3 regions of the Citrobacter europaeus genome follow, and region 1 is predicted to be linked to each of the others. Evidence: riboswitches for the same ligand, from Rfam matches in the RefSeq annotation. Region 1 holds a riboswitch; each other region holds the start of a gene.

Region 1 (7,302 bases):
CGCAATCCAGGATATTGCAAAGCGGCTTCTATCGACACGCTGCCAGTTCCGGCACCAATATCAATCAGGTGACTGGCGCGGTGTAATTCAAGTTTTGAGAGGGCAAGTGCGCGTACCGCTTCTTTGGTCATCGGCACTTTCTCTCCACGTAGAAACAGCTCATCTTTCATCGAGGATCACCACTGCATTCATGTCATAGTCGGCGTTAACTTCACTCACAGGCAGGAAATGGATCCGTTCGTTTTCCATCGCCAGGTTTTCGCCAATCACCATCCAGCGATGTCCCTTGCCTCGTGCGATAAGCTGTTGTGCAATTTCCCGTGGGCCACACAGCGTATCTGTCACCATCGCCACCTTGTTATGTCGCGCCAGTTCATCAAAACAGACGCTACGACCATGGCTGCTGGTCAGCCACATATCGTTCATATCAATGCCGGACTGAGCGCACAGGTACTGCACCGCGCTAATGCCGGGAATAATGCGTACATTTTCAATACCGAAATGGCCCACCATGCGCGTCCCGATGCCGTAAAACAGCGGATCGCCAGACGCCAGCACCACAATGTGTTGTTCCTGGTGCGCGCTGATCCAATTCAGGAGTTCCGGGATATTGGCGCCAAGAGCAAACTGTTCACCGGTAAAATCCGGGAATTGCTGCAAATGCCGCTTTCCACCGACCAGAACATCAGCCTCTGCGACCGCTTCACGCGCCGCAGGCGTCATTAAATGCAAACCGGCGGGCCCCATCCCTACAACGGTTAACATTGCATTTCCTCAGCAATTTCTGCGACCGGGCGATTACTGCCAAGCACCTGATTATCAAAAGAAAACATGATAGCGTCGCAGGTCGGGGGATTTTTGGTAAAGCGCAGCGTTTGCAGGACGCGCATACAGATGCGCTTAGCCAGATGGTTATAAATGTGCTGAAAACCGTATGCTTCGATGTGTTCCATCGCCGCCTCGGTGGTATCGCAGTCGCTGACCAGCGTCAGCAGTTCCAGCGGCGCGCCAAGTAATGCGAGGTGGGCCACCAGCGTTTCCATGCGGGCATCGGCAATATGGCTGTGGGTATGGAAGATCCCCGCCGCAATTTTGACGAGCTTGCCTGGATGTCCCACCAGTACGATTTGCCGGAATCCAAGACGTACGGCTTCTTCAATCATGTAGCCAACAAAGTTGCTCATGGTGACCACCACCTGAGTGTCGATCCCCATCTGTTCGCGCACAAAACGCTCGCCGTGGTTTCCAGGCACCAGTACGACACGCTCCAGCCCCGCCGCTCGCTTAATTTCCAGCTCCAGCGACAGTGAACGTTTCCAGCTCTCTTCCGACATCGGCGTGACGATCCCCGTAGTGCCGATAATCGAAATGCCGCCCAGAATACCAAGGCGGGAGTTGTAGGTTTTTTGCGCCCGCTCTTCACCTTCCGGCGCGAAGATTTCAATCTGCGCTCCACGATTCGGCCCAATCGCCTCACGTACCGCAGACTCAATGGTCTGGCGAGGTGTGCGGTTAATCGCCGAACTCCCCACCGGCAGGCCGATCCCTTTGCGGGTTACCGTGCCAACGCCTTCCCCGCCCTGAAGGGTTATCTCTTTACTATCGTTTAACGTCACGCGGGCAAAAATCAGCATGCCGTGGGTGGCGTCCACATCATCGCCACCGTCTTTGCGGATGGCCGCTATCGCCTGCTGTCCTTCGATATGCGGCGACTCCACGTTCAGGCACAGCGTCACACCGGAAGGCGTGACAATGGAAACCTGATGGATCAGGTGTTGGCGCAGTACCATCAGCGCTGCCACTTTTGCAGCCGCCGTCGCGCACGATCCTGTGGTATATCCTTTACGCAACGCTTTACCGTTGTGCCAAACCGGCGTATCGAAGGCCTCGCTCATCGCGCCCCCTGCATGTGATAAAGCATGGCGTTGACGATAGCGGCAGCGACATTACTTCCCCCTTTGCGACCTAGCGCTGCAATGGCGGGCAAATTGCTTTGGGTCAGGGCATCTTTCGACTCTTCTGCGCCAACGAACCCGACCGGTACACCAACCACACCGCTGACGGCTACATCATGCTCTAGCAGGCGGAACAGCGCTGTCGGCGCGTTGCCAAAGACAAACAGCTTTTCCCCTTCTTCCTTCACCGCAATGTCGACGGCCGCCATGGACCGGGTAATACCCTGCTCTTTTGCCGTACGCACGACGCGCGGGTCACTGATGTAGCAGCGGCATTCACCGCCGAATTTTGCCAACAGCGTTTTATTGATCCCGGAAAGCGCCATCGTGGTGTCGGTATAAATCACGCTCGAACGGCTAAGCGCCGCACAAAACTGCTCCAGCACATCACTGGAAAACCACAGAATGTCCAGCCAGTCGAAATCCGCCGTCGTGTGAATGACCCGCTTGATAATGGCTTCATGTAACGGACTGGCAAACTGATAGTCCGGGCGGGTTTCACGGATGATCTCGCCAATAATGTCGAAACTTTTGGCCTCAATAGCCTGGGGTTGCTGGATATATTGCATTGTGTTGTCCTCAGGCTACACCGACCAGCAGGCATCGCAGCGCAATAAACAGCGCCAGTGCCAGCGTCGATGCCACCCACATCAATCGAATCGTATGGGAAATGTCGTCTACCGAAATGTCACGTTGTGCATCACCGATCCACGGTTTCTCAACGCGCTCGCCAAAGTAGTCATTTGGACCACCCAGCCGAATTCCTAATGCGCCGGCAACGGATGCTTCCGACCACGCACAGTTTGGGCTGCTGTGGTTGTAGCGATCGCGCCAGCCAATCTGCAACGCACGCGCGCCATCCTGGCGGCATAAAAACGCCGCTGCGCCCAGCAGCAGCCAGCTCAGCCTCGCAGGGATATAATTTGCGACATCGTCCAGGCGGGCGCTGACCATACCGATAGCGCGGTATTTCTCATGTTTGTAGCCCACCATGGAGTCAAGGGTGTTTACCGCTTTGTAGGCCATCGCCAGAGGCGCACCGCCGAGAAAGAGGAAAAACAGCGGCGCGATGATGCCGTCGACAGTGTTTTCAGCCACGGTTTCTACTACGCCGCGATTGATCTGCTGAGGTTGTAATTGCGAGGTATCGCGTCCCACAATCCATGACAATTTTTCACGACTTGCGGCAAGATTACCGGCACGTAGCGGACGTTCGACATCCTGCGCCGCGTTTGCCAGACAGCGCCCGGCCAGCACGGTAAAGATCATCCAAACCTCCACCACCCAACCAAGCCAGGGATGAATAGATTGCGCCAGCGCCAGCACTCCCCAGGACACTATCCAGGTCAGACCGACCACCACAATCCACATCACCGCGCCGCCGATACGTAGCGCGCGGTCGCTATGGCAGTAACGCCGAACAACTCGCTGCACCGCAGAAACCAGATTGCCAATCCAGCGCACCGGATGTGGCCAGTTCTGCGGATCGCCGATGATATAATCAAGCAGCCAGGCAACACACCACGCGAGGATCGTCATAGCGCACTCCTCGCGGCTGCCAGCCAATGGTTGAGCATCTGCGGACGTTGAGCAAAATGAACGTGTAGATAGCTGGCGAAGGTGTTTCCGACCTGCCAGCCGCCAGACCAGGCTTGCAGCGTTTTGCCATCGCGCACTTTGCGACAGTTCATCACCGCTGGCATTTCAGGGGTAAAATCGGAGTAGTGGAATTCATGTCCGCGCAGCACTTCGCCTTCTGCGGCTAACAATGTTTGCTGTGTGGCCTGCGCTTCACAGTAGCCAAATCGGGTCAGACGTTTCCCCATTTTGCTGTGACCGGGAATGATATCCGCCATCAGCCAGGTATCGCCGTGGCTATCCTCCAGCGAACTGCCGAGATACATCAATCCCCCGCACTCGGCATAAATCGCGACACCCCGCTGATGCGCTGCCCGCAGTTGGCTAAGCATCGAAACATTGCGAGCCAGCGTCGCAGCATGTAACTCAGGATATCCGCCACCTAACCAGACCATCTGACAATCGGGTAAGCTGGTGTCGTGCAACGGGCTAAAACGAACAATCTTAAGCCCTGCGCGCGCAAGGAGCGTGATGTTATCCGGGTAGTAGAAGTTGAACGCTTCGTCATCGGCGATGGCAAGCGTTAGCCCTGCTCCGGCGTCTGCGGCAGGCAGCGCTGGCCATTCACCAGTGGGAAGGTTGGTTAACTGGCTTAATTTCAGCAGCGCATCGATATCAAGAGTTTGCTCCAGCGTCGCGGCAAACTCCTGCCACGGCTGCTGGTTAATAACCGACTCGCGTGCGGTAACCAAACCCAGATGCCGTTCAGGAAGCGCAACGCCTTCCATTCGGGGAACATAACCCAATACGGGGACATCGCAGTAACGCTCAATCGCCACTTTCAGGAGCTGGTAATGCGATTCGCTGTTGACCCGGTTAACAATGACGCCGGCGATGTTCAGGGTTGGATCAAAATGTTGAAATCCCATTACCGTCGCGGCGATCGAGGTGGAAACGGCTTTGCCATCAACCAGTAAGATAACCGGGCAGCCTAACTGTTTGGCCATCGCGGCGGTGCTGCAGTAATTTGGGTCGGTGCCATAACCGTCATACAGCCCCATAACACCTTCAATCACCGCGATTTCCGCTTGTTGCATTTGCTCGCAGAATAGAGCGTTCAACGTGGGGACGGGAAGCATGAAGCTATCAAGATTGCGCGAAGCAGTACCGCATACCGCTGTATGCCAGCCGGTATCAAGGTAATCAGGACCCACTTTGCAAGGCTGGACGCGTAAACCGCGTTTTTTCAACAAGCTCAACAAGCCCAGCGTCACCGTGGTTTTACCACAGCCGCTTCCGGTACCTGCAAGAACAAATGCGTGAAAATTGGCCGCCATACCCTGATCCTGTTCAGGGTGGTAGGGGTGTAGAGATACCCAGTCTCTCGACTGTATGCATCTGAACCACCCACTTCCCACCGAAGTTGTTGGTAGTCACTGACAGGCAGGTCTTCTGGCTTAGCGTCATCCTCACCCGTCCTTCCCAATCTTGCGATCAGTGGTCCATACGGGGTCGTCAGCATCACAGCAGCGGGGGCTGCGGGGGATTCTCACCCCCTTCCCTACCACAAATGTGGCAAACCTATCAGTTCAAGAGCCTGGTTAATTAAGCTCTCTGTTATGAGGTAAATTCACAACCTCATGACAATAATTCAATTTAATATCTTTCCGGGTTCATTCAGCCAATTATCTGGCCTAAACCCACTTATTCATATGTTCAAACTTTGAATGAAAGCGTCAGTAAAGAATAAAGAAAGTCATTCACACAGACACTGTATCTCATCACAAAAATAAAAACTGGTGCAGTTTATCCCTCTGATACCATTAATTTGTTGCGCTATGACAATTTATTGACTGGTGTCGTTACTTTTCATTTTATAATGACTGACATAGCGCCCTATATCAAAAATCGGCAATAGCAAAATATTGCTATTTAGGCGGATTCACTACGTGAAATGACATTAATTTGCTGGCGAAATGCCTGCGGCGTAACCTGATACGTTTGACGGAAAACCTTGCAAAAATAACTGGTTTGCGAGAAGCCCAAATTACGCGCAATGCTGGCAATACTCCAGTCACTGTGACAAAGCAACTCTTTGGCACTGGCCATTCTCTGCTGGTTTACCCATGCGTTAAAACCGATACCCTGATATTTTTTGAACAATTTACTGAAATAGTAAGGACTCAGGAAAACATGAGAGGCAACATCCTCCAGACGCAATTCGTCTGATAAATGCGCATCAATATAGCGCAGAGCTTTTTTCATTTTACTGTCGTGAGGGTTGGTACTGCGGTTCGCACGAACCGGCTCTGACTGCTGCGGATTATCCTTGATAACAACAAAATTAAGTTGTTTCTTAAGACAATTTTCTACAATGAGTTTGAGAAGATCCGCAGAAGCGATGACTCGCGAATAGTCCATCTCCGGTACATTACGAAATTCACTGACCAGCTCGGGATCCGCTTGCCAGCGATCATCTACATTCAGTATATCAACCAGACCGACATCATTACTTAAGCGGACTTGTCCACAAAGCACAAACCCTACCAGGTGTCCCGCAATGACCAGCGGAATTGAGAAATCGGTAAGCCCGGCGTGACAGCGATAGATGCAGGGTTGATCGGATTTCGAAGCTTCCAGTCCCCCACAGCGATCGCTCATACGACAGCGGGTACTGTGCTGCGGATGCTGGCGCATCAACTGGCAAAATGGGGTGAAATTAAAAAGCTCAGAAATTTCATCACCGTGAATATTGACAACCACAACGGCCAGACTGGTGGCCTGCGCAAAATCCTGTGCGATTTTATTAATGAGTTCTGAGTTCAGGGCACTCGCAGAAATCATGATAAAACCTCTCAGTTAATTTATTGTTATAAACAAAACATATTATTCACATTCATTTTCATCCTGCCATCCTGAGCAATGATGAAAGTCATCATTGAACATAACAAAAGTCTCCCATTGTTGGGAGACTTTTTCAGCGGTTCAGGAAACCGGATCACGAAAACAGTTTTTACCTTTCAAAAATAAACTTCTTCTGTGAAGCTAGCTCTCATTTTCCTCCAGCTTACACGTATTACACGGTAAATTTTTGCCAATAAAATAACGATAAATTGCTGCGCCCGCGCAAGCACCGATGATAGGGGCGACAATCGGCACGATAAAATAAGGAATATCACGTCCACCTGTCATCGCAACATCTCCCCATCCGGCCATCCAGGCAAACAATTTAGGACCAAAATCACGCGCCGGATTCATTGCAAATCCGGTAAGCGGACCGGTGGATGCGCCGATAACAGCGACCAGAATACCAATCAGCAATGGCGCCAACGGACCTTTAGGAACACCGTTACCATCATCAGTCAGCGCCATGATCATTCCCATAAGAATGGAGGTAATCACCACTTCGACTAACGCGGCCTGCCATACGCTGAGCGCCGCTGCAGGATATGTACTAAAAATGCTGGCAAGTTGCAGGCTTTCCAGACTACCGCGCACCATCTGGTGGGCCGATTCATACTCGGTAAACAGACTGCCGTAGAGCAAATAACCCAGCAGTGCGCCACCGAAGGCACCCGCAACCTGTGCCACGGAGTAAGGTAAAACTTTACGCCCCGGAAAACAGGCAAACAGCCACAGAGCAATAGTGATAGCAGGGTTGAGATGCGCGCCAGATATCCCGGCAGTCAGATAGACTGCAAGCGAGATCCCCAGTCCCCATATGATGCAGATTTCCCACAATCCCAGGCTGGCACCCGCGACTTTCAGG
Region 2 (7,302 bases), 1.2 Mb from region 1:
GTCGCGGATTAATGTTTGTCGATACGCGCGTAAATTTCCTGAAAGCGCTTGTCAGCAATACCCGGCGCTTTGAACGCACGGTAGCTTTCTGGTAACGAGGCATCTCCAACCTTAATCAGCATCACCATGCCCTGAGCGTAATGCGGTGTACATTTGATGCCGTAAAACCCGGCATTGTCATAAGTAACTTCGATCTCTTCATCTATTTTGCCCATAAATCCAGGATAGCCAGCCGGAGACAACTCAGCGATTGAGGCCGCGTTGTGGCTTTTATGTTTACGGATAAACTTCACCGTATCCCCAGGCTGGATCTCCAGATAATCCGGCTCATAGACCATTGGCCCCGCAGACCCACGATTCTTCATCAACACTTCGTGAGTTTGTGCGAAGGCTGAAGAGGCGAAAGCGAGTAAACACAAAATTTGCAGACTCTGTTTGAGGTATTTCATTGATTCTTCCTTAAAATTCATCAGGCCGTTGATAACGAATAAAACAGTTTGCACCACTTGCATCCCTTTCAATGATGGCGTCGATTCCAAACCAGGTGTGGAGGTTTTCGCGGGTAAAAACAGCGCATGGTTTCCCTTGCATCGCCATATGTCCGGACGTCATTACGATGATGCGATCGCAGAACATCGCGGCATGATTGAGGTCGTGCAGAGCAGCAATCACCGTGAGCTTTTCACGTTTCACGAGACTCAGCAGGCCAATCTGATGTTGAATGTCGAGATGGTTGGTGGGTTCATCCATCAGCAACAACTGTGGCTGCTGCGCCAGCGCCCGGGCGATATGCAGGCGCTGTTTTTCTCCACCAGAAAAGGTATGCCAGCAGCGGTGTTGTAATTCACTGAGATCAACCTTTTCCAGCATAGTCTGCACGATAACGTCATCTTTGGCGGACCAGGGGGAGAGCAGGCTAAGCCAGGGGGTCCGCCCCAGAGATACGGCTTGTAAAGCAGTAAGACGCTCGCTGGTTTCAGCCTGTTGTTCGACCAGCGCCACCTGTTGAGCAAGATGACGCCGCGAATAATGCTGGAGCGCTTTTCGCTGCAGAGTGATTCGTCCTGAAGTCGGCTTCAGCAAACCAGCCAGGAGTGAAATCAGTGACGTTTTGCCCGAGCCATTGGGGCCGATGATGCCGACAAACTCGCCAGGCGTTACGCTGAGTGAAATATCATCAACAATCGTCTTACCTTTTACCTTCCAGCGCAGATTACAGGCTTCAATAACGGCTTGTGCAGAGGTAATAAAAGGGTTTACGAGGTTCACCGTCATTTGTTCTGGTTTCCTCTAATCAGAATGATTGAAAACGCAGGGGCGCCAACCAGAGCGGTGATCACGCCTATTGGTAGAACCTGGCCGGGGAGTAACGTGCGGGAAATAACATCAGCGATAATGAGGAAGATCGCGCCGGTAAGCGCACTCACTGGCAGCAGTCGATGATGCTGGTTGCCGACCAGTAGACGAGCGGCATGCGGGATAACCAGACCGACAAAGCCGATCGCACCAACAATGGAGACCATAATTGCCGTCATGCCGGTGACGGCGGCAATCAGTACTGCACGGGTACGTTTTACCGGAATACCCAACGATGCCGCAGACTCAGCGCCAAAGGAGAACGCGTCGAGATGGCGGGCATAACAGAAGCACAGCACGATACCGACCAGAGCGGTTGGAATGGCTAAGACAACATCGGGCCAGCGTACACCGCTCAAATTGCCTAACAACCAGAACATAATACCGCGCGCTTGCTCGGCGTTTGCTGAGCGGGTAATGATAAGCGACGTAATCGCATTGAAAAGCTGTGAGCTGGCGATCCCGGCAAGGATGATTTGGGTTGTTACACCTCCGCCTTGTCTACCGCCAGCAGCCATTGCTAATAGCGCAACGAACATAAATGCTGTCAGCGCACCAATAAAAGCTCCCAATGACATACTGATGATCCCTGCCCCAAGCCCGGTGAGAGCAATCAGCACCGCTCCGGTGGATGCTCCGGCAGAAATCCCCAATAGATAAGGTTCAGCGAGCGCATTGCGTAGCAACGACTGCAGCACTACGCCGGAAACAGCCAGGCAGGCACCGCAGCTGGCGGAGACCAGCGCTCGGGTCAGGCGATAGTTCCAGACGATCCCTGCATCCAGCGCATCGACAGGGTAGTGTGAATCAAAAAGATGATTTGCCAGCGTGCTGAGTACGTGCTGCCAGGGAATAAGCGTTTCGCCGATGGAAATACCCGCCAGCAGTACGCAGCACATTAGCGCACTGACCCAAACGGCATGTCCACCTATTCTCATCGCAAGTTGACCAACGGCACGACGCATCCTGCGTGAATCACTCATGATTATCTGCGTTCCTGAGTAACGGAGATGCGCTATACCGTCCGAGGATATAGCGCAAAACGTAGATTAATGAGCAGCCTGCGGATGCGCTAAGCCATATTCAACAAGGGCATCCGCCAGTTTTTCCACCCCATCAATAGTTCTGATCCCGGCATTCATTGTCTGTACGTCAATGACCGGCAGATGGTTTTCCTTGACGGCAGGAACCAGTTTGGTGACAGGGTCGGACTTGAGGTATTCCATCTTGACCTTCCAGTCATCTGCCGGGAAACGCCGACGGCTCATCTCTCCGAGCACAATGACCGAAGGATTAGCTTTAGCGATGGTTTCCCAGCCCACTGTTGGCCATTCTTCGGCAGAATCAATCACATTCTTCACACCCAGCGTTTGGGCTATCCATGCAGCTGGGCCAAACTTCCCGGCAACGTAAGGATCGAGCTGCAAATCGGCGCTTGAGAACCAGAACACCGCGGAAACATTCTTATCCATTCCGGTAATTTTATTTTTCGCTGCGGCTTCACGTGCTTTAAGGCTGGCAATCAACGCTTCGCCTTTATCCTGAACATCGAAGATTTTCGCCAAATCGGCGACTTCCTGATACACCATGGCAATATCAAACATACCCTTACGGACACCATCACCACCATCTTCGTTATCTTTCGCACAGTCAGCCGGCGCGGTATAAACGGGAACCTTCAGTTCACTAAACTGTTCATAAGAGGCAACCGTGCCTGCTGGGCCGATTTGCCATTCAAACTGGCTGGCGACCAGATCCGGTTTTTTAGCCACAATCCCTTCAAAGCTGGGAATATTTTGCGCAATAACGGCAACTTTTTCATTAGCTGTTTTATAAGTATCCAGTACCGGGCCAAACCACAGTGAAGTGCCCACGACGCGATCGGCCAGCCCTAATGAATAAAGAATCTCGGTACTATTCTGTCCCACCGTTGCCACGCGCGTTGGTGCCTGGTTGAAGGTAATATCGCGGCCACAGTTTTTAATCGTCAGAGGATATTCGGTTTTTGCCGCGGCAGAAAAACCGGAAGTAAGCAGCAGAGCAGTCGTGCCCAAAATAGCCAGAAGCGTTTTTTTAGAGGAGTAAAAGGTAGAATTAGCGTGCATTATCATCGTCCCGTTGATGCCAGAATCTGAAGATCTGGTCATGGCTCATTTCATTCCATATATCGGGAGGAGACATGAAGATAGATGACATTCAATCGTGAAATTTAAGAATGAAGATATGCAAAAAATGCAAATAAGCGTTACTTAGCCGAAATCTTATTCATAAATACACTACTGCATTTGTCAAATAATTCATCCCATGGACCATCCCGTCCACTCAATGGTATACACCTTTGACAGCAGGTCTCCTGACTCACGGTAACCAGAATATCAGCCTTCCCATAAAGATAAACTTTACAGTGACCTGTGGCTTATTAACCACACAAGGATATTCTGCATCCGCCTACAGTTGCGGGGGCAGTTATGGAATTGAATTAAATAATTCTTACCATATTCCTATTCATATACAAAAATGTAATGAAATGCTGTCGAAAGCGACTCTAACGGCAATTGTTAACAAGGTCAACCATAGGGGGTAAGAGGCAAAAGAGAGTGGGAAACTAAAAATAATCAATAAATACAAATGGTTGTGTGTTTGTTTCTTTGCGTGATGCTGTAAATGAAAATAACAACGGGAAGCTAAATGATAATTGGTTGATGTTGATCAAATTACGAACATAATTCAATCTCCGCGTATGAAACATATTGATCACCATCAAAAATGCTGCGTATTAGCAGTTGAATCTTTTTTTTGTGAACTCTCCATGTGTACCAACTGCCATTCATCCTGCATATCCATAATCACGTTAAAATTGTTACGCAACCAGAAATGATAACCGCCGGGTAAAAAATGATGTGTGTGAAGATACAAAACTTTATATTGATGTTGCTGACAAAATACCTCAGCTAAGGAAAACAATTGACTGCCGATCCCCTGTCTGCGATAGCGTTCATCCACGTAGCAACGACAAATTTCCGCTGTTTCAGACAAGTTATAGCGTCCGCGCAGTTCAGCAATCCGATCATTATATTGACATACCGCCAGTGTAGCGATTAATTCTTGTTTTTCGCTCCATGCGCAAAGTAATGAATTCCTTTCCTGTAACAGATACTGTCGTTCGAGATCAAAGAGATCTTCTTCGCCAGAAGGCATGGATCTACCAGCATTGAAGAACAGATTAAGATGTTCAATAAGGAACGACTGAACAGCAGGAATATCGGCGTGAGTCATCTCACTAAACCTAAATGGGATCATGGCATGCATAACTCAATCTTAGAATGGAAAACGATAATAACAATAAGACTACTTTAAAAACAATATTGAGCGACCTGAGACAGACATGCAATTGTCAATGTTGCTATTCTGCCCACAGATTATAAATGGGAAAAATTGAGTTCAGGCAGGAATACTTCCTACCATTCTGCACAATGAAGACCACGCCAAGGCGTACGCTTAAATTTTCAGCGTCTCAATGACCATTCGCAGGGCAGGGGAGACATTGCGATGAGGATAATAAAGAAATAATCCTTCCATTCGCAGGCTGTAACGCTGCAACACCCTGATAAGGTTACCGTGTTCTAAATCATCCGCGACCAGTTCGACAGGGACATAGGCCAGCCCAAGACCCAGCCGGGCGGCTTCTGCTTCCATATAGCTGTCGGATAAAGCCCATTGCCCTTCAGGCTGATGGGTGATTTTTTTATCATTCTGAATGAGTTCCCACTGATATACGCTGCCATCGGCAAACTGATAGGCGATGCAGGGATGCGCCTTTAAATCCGCCGGGGTTTGTGGAAAACCGAAGCGGTGAAAATGTTCAGGCGTACCCACAACCGCCATCTCCATATCCGGCGTAATGCGCACCGCGACCATGCCCTGGCCGACTTCAGGCCCCAGACGAACGCCGGCATCGAATCTTTCCTCGATGATATCGACGAACCTGCTCTCATTCATCAGTTCTAGCCTGATATCAGGGTAGCGCTGTTTAAATACCGCCAGCTTAGGCAGCAGGCATTTATCAATGGCGTGCTGGCTGGCATTGATACGCACCGTACCGGAGGGCGTCTCTCGATAATGCGCCAGCGTGGCAAGCCCACGATCTAACGTATCAAATCCAGATGCCGTCTTCTGATAGAGCTGCTCGCCTGCTTGCGTCAGCGACAGTTTACGCGTGGTACGCACCAGCAGCTGGACGCCCAGCCTTTCTTCAAGCTCACGAACAGAACGACTGACTCCTGATTGAGCAAGCCCCAGCCGCTGAGCAGCCGCGGTGAAACTGCCTTCCCGTACAACCTGCATAAACAAGTACAGCTCGTTGTAATTCTCCCTTTTCGCCATTGAATAATCCCTCTGAATGACAGCAGTCTTAATATTAATTTATAACATTATGGTATTAATCTTAGCACTAATCGCCCTCTAATTCTGGCAGTGCGTCAGCCTGCCCAGTATGGATGCTCATAAAATCCGCACGCCACGTGGCGCTGTATTCCATTTACTTAGTCTCCGCAGAGTTGCGGTTGGCATGCTGGCTTGTGGCCTGTTCTTTATGGGCCAGTTTGCGTTATTTACCTATGTACGCCCGTTCCTGGAGTCGGTGACGCGGGTTGACTCTTCAGGTTTGTCGTTGATTTTACTGGTTATCGGCGTGGCCGGTTTTATTGGCACGCTGGCTGTCTCGACGTTTCTTAACCGAAAATTCTATCCCACGCTGATGACCATACCCGGACTGATGGCCGTTATTGCCATCAGTCTGATGCTTACCGGGCATCACGTCTGGACGGTTTCTCTGCTGTTAGGCCTCTGGGGCATGCTGGCAACCGCCGCGCCAACCGGGTGGTGGGCATGGATTGCGCGTACGCTGCCCGACAACGCCGAAGCCGGAGGCGGGCTAATGGTCGCGGTGATTCAGCTCTCAATCGCCCTTGGGTCAACGGCAGGAGGCATCGTGTTTGACCACCTCGGCTGGCAGAGCGCGTTTGCCATGAGCAGCGTACTGCTCTTTTGCGCCGGAATACTGACCTTTTTCACCGCACGCCAGAAGGCCGGTGTGCTTTAGTCCGGTGAAGGTCCGCGCTCCAGAAACGTGGAAAGTGCGATATCGCCGCAGACGGATCGTACGCCTTCAAGGCTCTGAAAATATGGGCGCTTTTTTTGCGGCATAACGCTTTCCCTGCGCTATTTAAAAATATAACTCGCAGAATTCTCATATATCATACATCTGGCTCTTATTGGAAACCTCTTACATTTTCTTCTGAAAGCGACTTTTCAGTGCATGTCTATATTAAAATTCTAAATAAAATACTACAGAACATATATTAACAACTATGTGCTAACAATAAAATATCCTTGCAAGCGAATTTATAATGTTAACTATTTCATGTTGTTATAGTTGATTAAGGTTAGGGTTTAGAGTATCTTTAATCTAATCTTACATTCTTAAGTAAAAGCAGATAATGACAATATGAAAGCCAGACTCTATAATTTTTCAGAAGATGCAAATGATACTTTTGTTTTTAGATGGACCAGAAAACATTATGAGTTTTGCATGGATAACAATATCTTTTTAAATCACAGGGGGAAGAAAGTTTATAAAGAAAGGAATTTGCTACTATTATCTAAAGGTGACAAAATTAGAATTGAAGCTGATGTTATTGTTGAGCAATATTCAACAATGCCAGTAAAAAGTTTTTCCAGCGTAGGCGCATTTTCATTTCCAACCTGTCAATTGCCGGGTAATGTACGAATCGGCAGATTTTGTAGCATTGCATCAAATGTAAAAATCATGGGTGGGAACCATCCAATGAATCGTTTTACTACTCATATGCTTACTTATAATGGCGAGTTTGATAAATATGCTGCCAGCGAGTTTGGACAAAACTGGACGTTGAAACCATTTATCAC
Region 3 (7,302 bases), 2.2 Mb from region 1:
GCCGCAGCAGGTTGCGCAAGCGATCGACTACGCGAAGGCGCGTCTGGCGTAACCTTTGTCTTTGTAAGCCTGATATGCGTAGCGCCATCAGGCAAACAGTTATCAGAGCCTGGCATTACGCCGGGCTTTTTTATGCAAAAAAAATGCGGACTCAAGGTCCGCAAAAGTTCACGTTGGCTTTAGTTATTTCGAGTATGAGAGAAACTCTCAAAACGGACAGTAGCTTCAAGGGTTAAAGGGGTACCGTTCCGTTTCTGTGGTGCATTATTAAACAGAAAGCTTGATAGGGATAATCGTTCGTTGCTATGCTACCTATCGCTACGAACTATCGTGGCGATGGAGGATGAATAATGAATATTCGTGATCTTGAATACCTGGTGGCGCTAGCCGAACATCGTCACTTCCGACGTGCGGCAGACTCCTGTCACGTTAGCCAGCCAACGCTGAGCGGACAGATCCGCAAGCTGGAAGATGAGCTTGGTGTCATGCTGCTGGAGCGTACGAGTCGCAAGGTGCTGTTCACTCAGGCAGGTCTACTGCTGGTGGATCAGGCGCGCACCGTGCTGCGCGAGGTCAAAGTGCTCAAGGAGATGGCAAGCCAACAGGGTGAGACAATGTCTGGCCCGCTGCATATTGGTTTGATCCCAACGGTGGGGCCATACCTGCTGCCGCATATTATCCCTATGTTGCACCAGACCTTTCCAAAACTGGAAATGTATCTTCATGAGGCGCAGACGCATCAGCTGTTGGCGCAACTGGATAGCGGTAAGCTCGACTGCGTCATCCTGGCGCTGGTGAAAGAGAGTGAGGCGTTCATCGAAGTACCATTATTTGATGAGCCTATGCTGCTGGCTATCTATGAAGATCACCCATGGGCAAACCGCGACTGTGTGCCGATGTCCGATCTGGCGGGTGAGAAATTGCTAATGCTGGAGGATGGCCACTGTCTGCGCGATCAGGCGATGGGCTTCTGCTTTGAAGCGGGCGCTGATGAGGATACTCATTTCCGGGCAACCAGCCTGGAAACGCTGCGCAACATGGTGGCGGCAGGCAGCGGTATTACCTTACTGCCTGCGCTGGCCGTGCCGCCGGAGCGTAAACGTGATGGCGTTGTCTATCTGCCCTGCATCAAGCCTGAACCGCGTCGCACGATTGGTCTGGTGTATCGTCCAGGCTCGCCGCTGCGCAGCCGTTATGAACAGCTGGCAGAGGCCATCCGTGGGTCAATGGATGGCCATTTCGACAGTGCGTTAAAAAAGGCGGTTTAAGCCATTTAGCGCCGCTACCCGATAGGCTTCTGCCATGGTTGGGTAGTTAAAGGTGGTGTTAACGAAGTATTCGATGGTGTTACCACCACCTTTTTGCTCCATTATCGCCTGACCGATGTGAATAATTTCGGCCGCGCGTTCCCCAAAGCAGTGGATCCCCAAAATCTCTTTGGTTTCGCGATGGAACAGGATCTTCAGCGTCCCGACACTCATACCCACGATTTGCGCACGTGCCAGATGTTTAAACTGGGCGCGGCCAACCTCGTAGGGAACTTTCATTGCCGTGAGCTGCTGTTCGGTTTTACCGACGGAGCTGATTTCCGGAATGGTATAAATCCCGGTCGGGATATCTTCAATCAGATGCGCGGTTGCTTCGCCTTTTACTAATGCCTGGGCGGCAATGCGTCCCTGATCGTAGGCCGCCGATGCCAGACTCGGATAGCCGATCACATCCCCTACGGCATACACGTGCGGCAGCGCCGTCTGGTACATGCTGTTGACCTTCAGCTGTCCGCGGCTGTCGGTTTTCAGACCAATATTTTCCAGCGCCAGCGAATCGGTATTACCGGTACGACCATTGGCGTACAGCAGGCAGTCAGCCTTCAGTTTCTTGCCAGATTTCAGGTGCATGATGACGCCGTCATCGCAACCTTCAATCTTCTCGTATTCTTCGTTGTGGCGAATGACCACACCGCTGTTCCAGAAGTGGTAAGAGAGCGAATCAGACATCTCTTGATCGAGGAACGCCAGCAGACGATCGCGGGTGTTGATTAAATCAACTTTGACGTCCATTCCGCGGAAGATCGACGCATATTCGCAGCCAATTACCCCCGCGCCATAAATCAAAACGTGGCGGGGTTCATGGTGCAGACTCAGGATAGAGTCGCTGTCATACACCCGGGGATGCGAGAAGTCGACGTCAACTGGGTGATATGGGCGTGAGCCGCAAGCGATAACGAACTTATCCGCGGTCAGTGTTTCCACCGTGCCGTCGTGGCATTCCAGGGCGATCGTGTGTTCATCAACAAAACGGGCATTTCCCTGCAAAATTTCGCAGTGGTTACGCTCGTAAAAGCCTTGCCGCATACGCGTTTGCTGATTAATAACGTTATCAGCGTGGTTGAGAATATCGGCGAAAGAAGAACGAAGGAGTCGGGAGTGGTCGCTGTAAAGTGGGTTCTGATTGAATTCAATAATACGGCTGACGGCGTGGCGGAGAGCTTTCGACGGGATGGTGCCCCAGTGGGTACAGCCTCCACCGACGTTATGATAGCGCTCAATCACCGCGACGCGCGCTCCTTGCTTAACCAGCCCCATTGCAGCGCCTTCGCCGCCGGGACCGGAACCTATTACTATTGCATCGTAATCGTAGGAATGTGACATGGTCAGGCTTACCTGTTCTTATACATAAAAGCAACAGAATAGTAACATCGTTGGCGAGATAACCCAATTATCGTTGTGCTTTTTTGCGAACCCGAAGCACAAACTGCGCGTAAACAATCATTCACAAAGCCATGCCAACCGCCTAATCTCTGGTATAGTGCCAGCAAGGTATGTGGAAGGATTCAGACATCGTGATGGGCGTTAGAGCGCAACAAAAAGAAAAAACCCGGCGTTCGCTGGTAGAAGCCGCATTTAGTCAACTCAGCGCTGAGCGTAGTTTTGCCAGCCTCAGTTTACGCGAAGTCGCTCGTGAAGCGGGCATAGCGCCAACCTCGTTTTATCGCCACTTCCGCGATGTGGATGAACTCGGCCTGACGATGGTGGACGAGAGCGGTCTGATGCTGCGTCAGTTGATGCGCCAGGCGCGTCAGCGTATCGCGAAGGGCGGGAGTGTGATCCGCACCTCGGTCTCAACATTTATGGAGTTCATCGGCAACAATCCCAACGCCTTCCGTTTATTATTGCGCGAGCGGTCTGGTACCTCCGCGGCGTTTCGTGCCGCAGTGGCTCGTGAAATTCAGCACTTCATTGCGGAACTTGCGGACTATCTGGAACTCGAAAACCATATGCCTCGTGCGTTTACTGAAGCGCAAGCCGAAGCCATGGTAACGATTGTGTTCAGCGCCGGGGCAGAAGCACTGGATGTTGGCGCCGAACAGCGTCGACAGCTGGAAGAGCGGCTGGTATTGCAACTGCGGATGATCGCCAAAGGCGCATTTTATTGGTACCGCCGTGAACAAGAGAAGATGACGCACCACTCCGAGTAACGAGAAGGACGAGCAATGAAACAGTCAGGTCAAGATAAAGGTACGCTGCTGCTGGCGCTGGTTGCTGGCTTATCGATTAATGGTACATTTGCGGCGCTGTTTAGCTCCATTGTGCCATTCTCAGTATTCCCGATTATTTCGCTGGTGCTGACGGTTTATTGTCTGCATCAACGCTATCAGAATCGCACCATGCCTGTGGGGCTACCGGGCCTGGCCGCCGCCTGTTTTATTCTCGGCGTTTTGTTGTACAGCACCGTAGTTCGCGCTGAATATCCGGATATTGGTTCTAACTTCTTCCCAGCGGTACTGTCGGTGATTCTGGTGTTCTGGATTGGCTTTAAGGTGCGTAACCGTAAACAGGAAATAGCGGAGTAATAGTTGTAGGCCGGGCAAGCGAAACGCCCCCGGCCAGCACATCACTTACTTTGCGGTCAGTAATACACCGCACTCCATATGGTGCGTGTACGGGAACTGATCGAACAGAGCCAGACGTGAAACATTGTGGGTCTGGCTTAACGTTTCTAGGTTCTTACACAATGTCTCCGGGTTGCAGGAGATGTACAGAATTCGCGGATACGCCTGCACCATTTTCTCCGTTTCGCTGTCCAGACCGCTGCGCGGTGGATCAACGAAAATGGTTTCACACTGGTAACTCTTCAGATCGATCCCCTGCAAACGGTTGAACTCGCGCACCCCGTTCATCGCCTGAGTAAACTCCTCGGCCGCCATGCGGATAATTTGTACATTATCAATATGGTTCGCCGCAATGTTGTACTGTGCAGCAGCCACAGATGGCTTGGCGATTTCAGTGGCCAGCACGCGGTTGAAGTTTTGTGCGAGGGCGAGAGAGAAATTGCCATTGCCGCAGTACAGCTCAAGCAGATCGCCTTTTGACCCCCTGGTGACATCAATCGCCCATTCCAGCATCTGAATATTCATGGCGGCATTCGGCTGGGTGAAGCTGTTCTCAACCTGACGATAGATAATCTCTTTACCCGCAACCGGCAAGCGTTCGTCAATGTAGTCCTGGTCCAGTTCGATTTTGGTTTTAGTTGCCCGGCCAATCAGATGCACGTTCAGGTTTTGCGCCCGCAGCGCATCCCGCAGCGCTTCGGCTTCCTGACGCCATTCATCATCCAGCTTTTTATGGTACAGCATCGATACCACCGCCTGATCGCTCAGGGTTGTGAGGTAATCAATCTGGAACAGTTTGTGGCGCAGGACGCGGTTATTGCGTACCCCTTCGATCATTGCCGTCATCAGCGTGTTGATAAGCTCGCTGGCCGCCGGGAAGCTGTCGACACGAATACGGTTTTTGGTCTGGCTGTCGAACATGATGTGGTACAGGTCATCCCCGTCATGCCACAGACGAAATTCCGCGCGCATACGGTAGTGGCTGACCGGCGAGCGAAACACTTCCGGAGCCTGTGCATAAAATGGCGTCATTAAGCTCTGCAGACGCACTACTTTTTCAGCTAACTGGGCGTCGTACTGTTCTGTCGGAAGGTGTTCGGGGGTCATGATGCGTCCTGAAAAATAAAAGTACGCGGGGATTGTAGGGATTGCTCAACAGATGTCCAGTCATTGATGATTTTCGATATTGTGATACGCAGTCTGGACAGTGGGTTGTAACAAACTGTAGCATCCGTTTTCCGGTCCTGTGAGTTAAAAGGGAATCCAGTGTGAATCTGGAGCTGACGCGCAGCGGTAAGGAAGGTAGGAGATGAGCGCACCTGGTGCAGACACTGCGGCTTGCCGTGGGAAGTCATCATCTCTTTAAGTTGCCTCCAAGCCCGAAGACCTGCCGGCTAACGTCGCATCTGGCTTTCATCATCGCGTACTATCGGTGGGACCTGCGGCATCCTTCTTATATTGTGGATGCTTTACAATGATTAAAAAATCGCTGCTGTGCACGGCACTGTCCATCACGGCATTTTCTGGTTGGGCGCAGGACACTAGCCCAGATACTCTTGTCGTCACTGCCAACCGTTTTCAGCAGCCTCGTAGCGCAGTACTTGCTCCTATCACCGTTGTTACGCGTCAGGATATCGATCGCTGGCAATCCACCTCCGTGAATGATGTGCTTCGTCGCCTGCCCGGCGTCGATATCGCGCAAAGCGGCGGCATGGGACAAAACTCCTCAATTTTTATTCGTGGAACCAATTCCAGCCATGTACTGGTGCTGATTGACGGTGTGCGTCTGAACTTAGCGGGTGTGAGCGGATCTGCCGATCTCAGCCAGTTCCCTGTCTCGCTAGTACAACGTATCGAATACATCCGTGGGCCGCGTTCGGCGGTTTATGGTTCTGATGCGATTGGCGGCGTGGTGAATATCATTACCACGCGCGAAAAGCCGGGGACAGAACTTACGGCCGGTGTGGGGAGCAATGGGTATCAGAATTACGATGTCTCAACCCAACAGCAGCTCGGCGAAAATACGCGCGTCACGCTGATGGGTGATTATGCCTATACCAAAGGTTTTGATGTTGTAGCATACGGCAGCACCGGCTCTCAGGCTCAGCCCGATAAAGACGGTTTTTTAAGTAAGACGCTGTATGGCGCGCTGGAACACAACTTTTCCGATACATGGAGCGGGTTTGTTCGTGGCTATGGTTATGATAATCGTACGAATTACGACGCATATTACTCCCCTGGCTCGCCGCTCCTCGATACCCGAAAACTCTACAGCCAAAGCTGGGATGCCGGACTACGTTTTAATGGCGAGCTTATCCAGTCGCAGCTGGTTTCGAGCTATAGCCATAGCAAAGACTACAACTATGATCCGGATTATGGCCGCTATGACTCCTCGGCCACACTGGATGATATGAAGCAATATAATGTTCAGTGGTCCAACAGTATGGTGCTGGGGCACGGTAACGTAGGCGCAGGCGTCGACTGGCAAAAACAAACCACAACGCCAGGCACCGGGTATGTTACGGACGGTTACGATCAGCGTAATACGGGGCTCTATCTGACCGGGTTGCAGCAACTGGGCGACTTTACCTTTGAAGGCGCGGCGCGTAGCGATGACAACTCCGAGTTTGGACGTCATGGCACATGGCAAACCAGCGCCGGATGGGAGTTTATTGAGGGCTATCGCTTTATTGCGTCCTACGGTACATCTTACAAAGCGCCTAATCTTGGACAACTGCATGGTTATTACGGCAATTCGAACCTGGATCCTGAGCAAAGTAAGCAATGGGAAGGGGCGTTTGAAGGCTTAACGGCGGGCGTGAACTGGCGAGTTTCAGGGTATCGCAACGATATTGATGACATGATCGATTACGACCCGCATACCGAAAAATACTTTAACGAAGGCAAAGTACGCATTAAAGGTGTGGAAGCGACCGCAAACTTTGATACCGGTCCGCTGGCACATACGCTGAGCTACGATTATGTCGATTCGCGCAATGCGATTACGGACAAGCCGCTCGCGCGCCGTTCTAAACAGCAGGTGAAGTACCAGCTTGACTGGCAGGTCTATGATTTTGACTGGGGCCTGACGTATCACTACCTGGGAACGCGTTATGACACGGACTACGTAACCTACCAGCCGGTAAAAATGGGTGGGGTTAGCCTGTGGGATCTTGCCGTGTCATATCCAATCACCTCACAGCTGACAGTTCGTGGTAAAATCGCCAACCTGTTCGATAAAGATTACGAGACAGTTTATGGCTACGCAACTGCAGGACGGGAATACACCTTGTCTGGCAGCTACACCTTCTGATCCACGTCCCACCGTGCTGGTGTTTGATTCCGGTGTCGGTGGGTTGTCGGTCTATGACGAGATCCGGCGTCTTCTGCCGGATCTCCACTATATCTAC

Evidence for each region. Region 1 has a riboswitch for cobalamin ahead of WHR59_RS08895 (cobyrinate a,c-diamide synthase). Riboswitches for the same ligand answer to the same signal wherever they lie in the genome.
Region 2: another riboswitch for cobalamin. It lies ahead of WHR59_RS15135 (ABC transporter substrate-binding protein); the one in region 1 lies ahead of WHR59_RS08895 (cobyrinate a,c-diamide synthase).
Region 3: another riboswitch for cobalamin. It lies ahead of btuB (TonB-dependent vitamin B12 receptor BtuB); the one in region 1 lies ahead of WHR59_RS08895 (cobyrinate a,c-diamide synthase).

What each region holds. Positions count from the first base shown of each region.
Region 1 is NZ_CP148084.1:1,949,990-1,957,291, reverse strand. Features, by position in the region: gene WHR59_RS08920 (decarboxylating cobalt-precorrin-6B (C(15))-methyltransferase) at 1-170, opposite strand, end outside; gene WHR59_RS08915 (cobalt-precorrin-7 (C(5))-methyltransferase) at 160-765, opposite strand; gene cbiD (cobalt-precorrin-5B (C(1))-methyltransferase CbiD) at 759-1,895, opposite strand; gene WHR59_RS08905 (cobalt-precorrin-8 methylmutase) at 1,892-2,524, opposite strand; gene cbiB (adenosylcobinamide-phosphate synthase CbiB) at 2,535-3,494, opposite strand; gene WHR59_RS08895 (cobyrinate a,c-diamide synthase) at 3,491-4,870, opposite strand; cobalamin riboswitch at 4,959-5,133, opposite strand; gene pocR (transcriptional regulator PocR) at 5,466-6,377, opposite strand; gene pduF (propanediol diffusion facilitator PduF) at 6,579-7,302, opposite strand, start outside.
Region 2 is NZ_CP148084.1:3,182,371-3,189,672, reverse strand. Features, by position in the region: gene WHR59_RS15150 (pseudoazurin) at 9-449, opposite strand; gene WHR59_RS15145 (ABC transporter ATP-binding protein) at 460-1,275, opposite strand; gene WHR59_RS15140 (FecCD family ABC transporter permease) at 1,272-2,339, opposite strand; gene WHR59_RS15135 (ABC transporter substrate-binding protein) at 2,406-3,461, opposite strand; cobalamin riboswitch at 3,683-3,906, opposite strand; gene WHR59_RS15130 (GNAT family N-acetyltransferase) at 4,117-4,656, opposite strand; gene WHR59_RS15125 (LysR family transcriptional regulator) at 4,855-5,739, opposite strand; partial or broken gene WHR59_RS15120 (MFS transporter) at 5,825-6,457, shown strand; gene WHR59_RS15115 (CatB-related O-acetyltransferase) at 6,863-7,302, shown strand, end outside.
Region 3 is NZ_CP148084.1:4,848,608-4,855,909, reverse strand. Features, by position in the region: gene argH (argininosuccinate lyase) at 1-52, shown strand, start outside; gene oxyR (DNA-binding transcriptional regulator OxyR) at 351-1,268, shown strand; gene sthA (Si-specific NAD(P)(+) transhydrogenase) at 1,251-2,651, opposite strand; gene fabR (HTH-type transcriptional repressor FabR) at 2,843-3,478, shown strand; gene WHR59_RS22720 (YijD family membrane protein) at 3,494-3,853, shown strand; gene trmA (tRNA (uridine(54)-C5)-methyltransferase TrmA) at 3,899-4,999, opposite strand; cobalamin riboswitch at 5,115-5,301, shown strand; gene btuB (TonB-dependent vitamin B12 receptor BtuB) at 5,367-7,205, shown strand; gene murI (glutamate racemase) at 7,150-7,302, shown strand, end outside.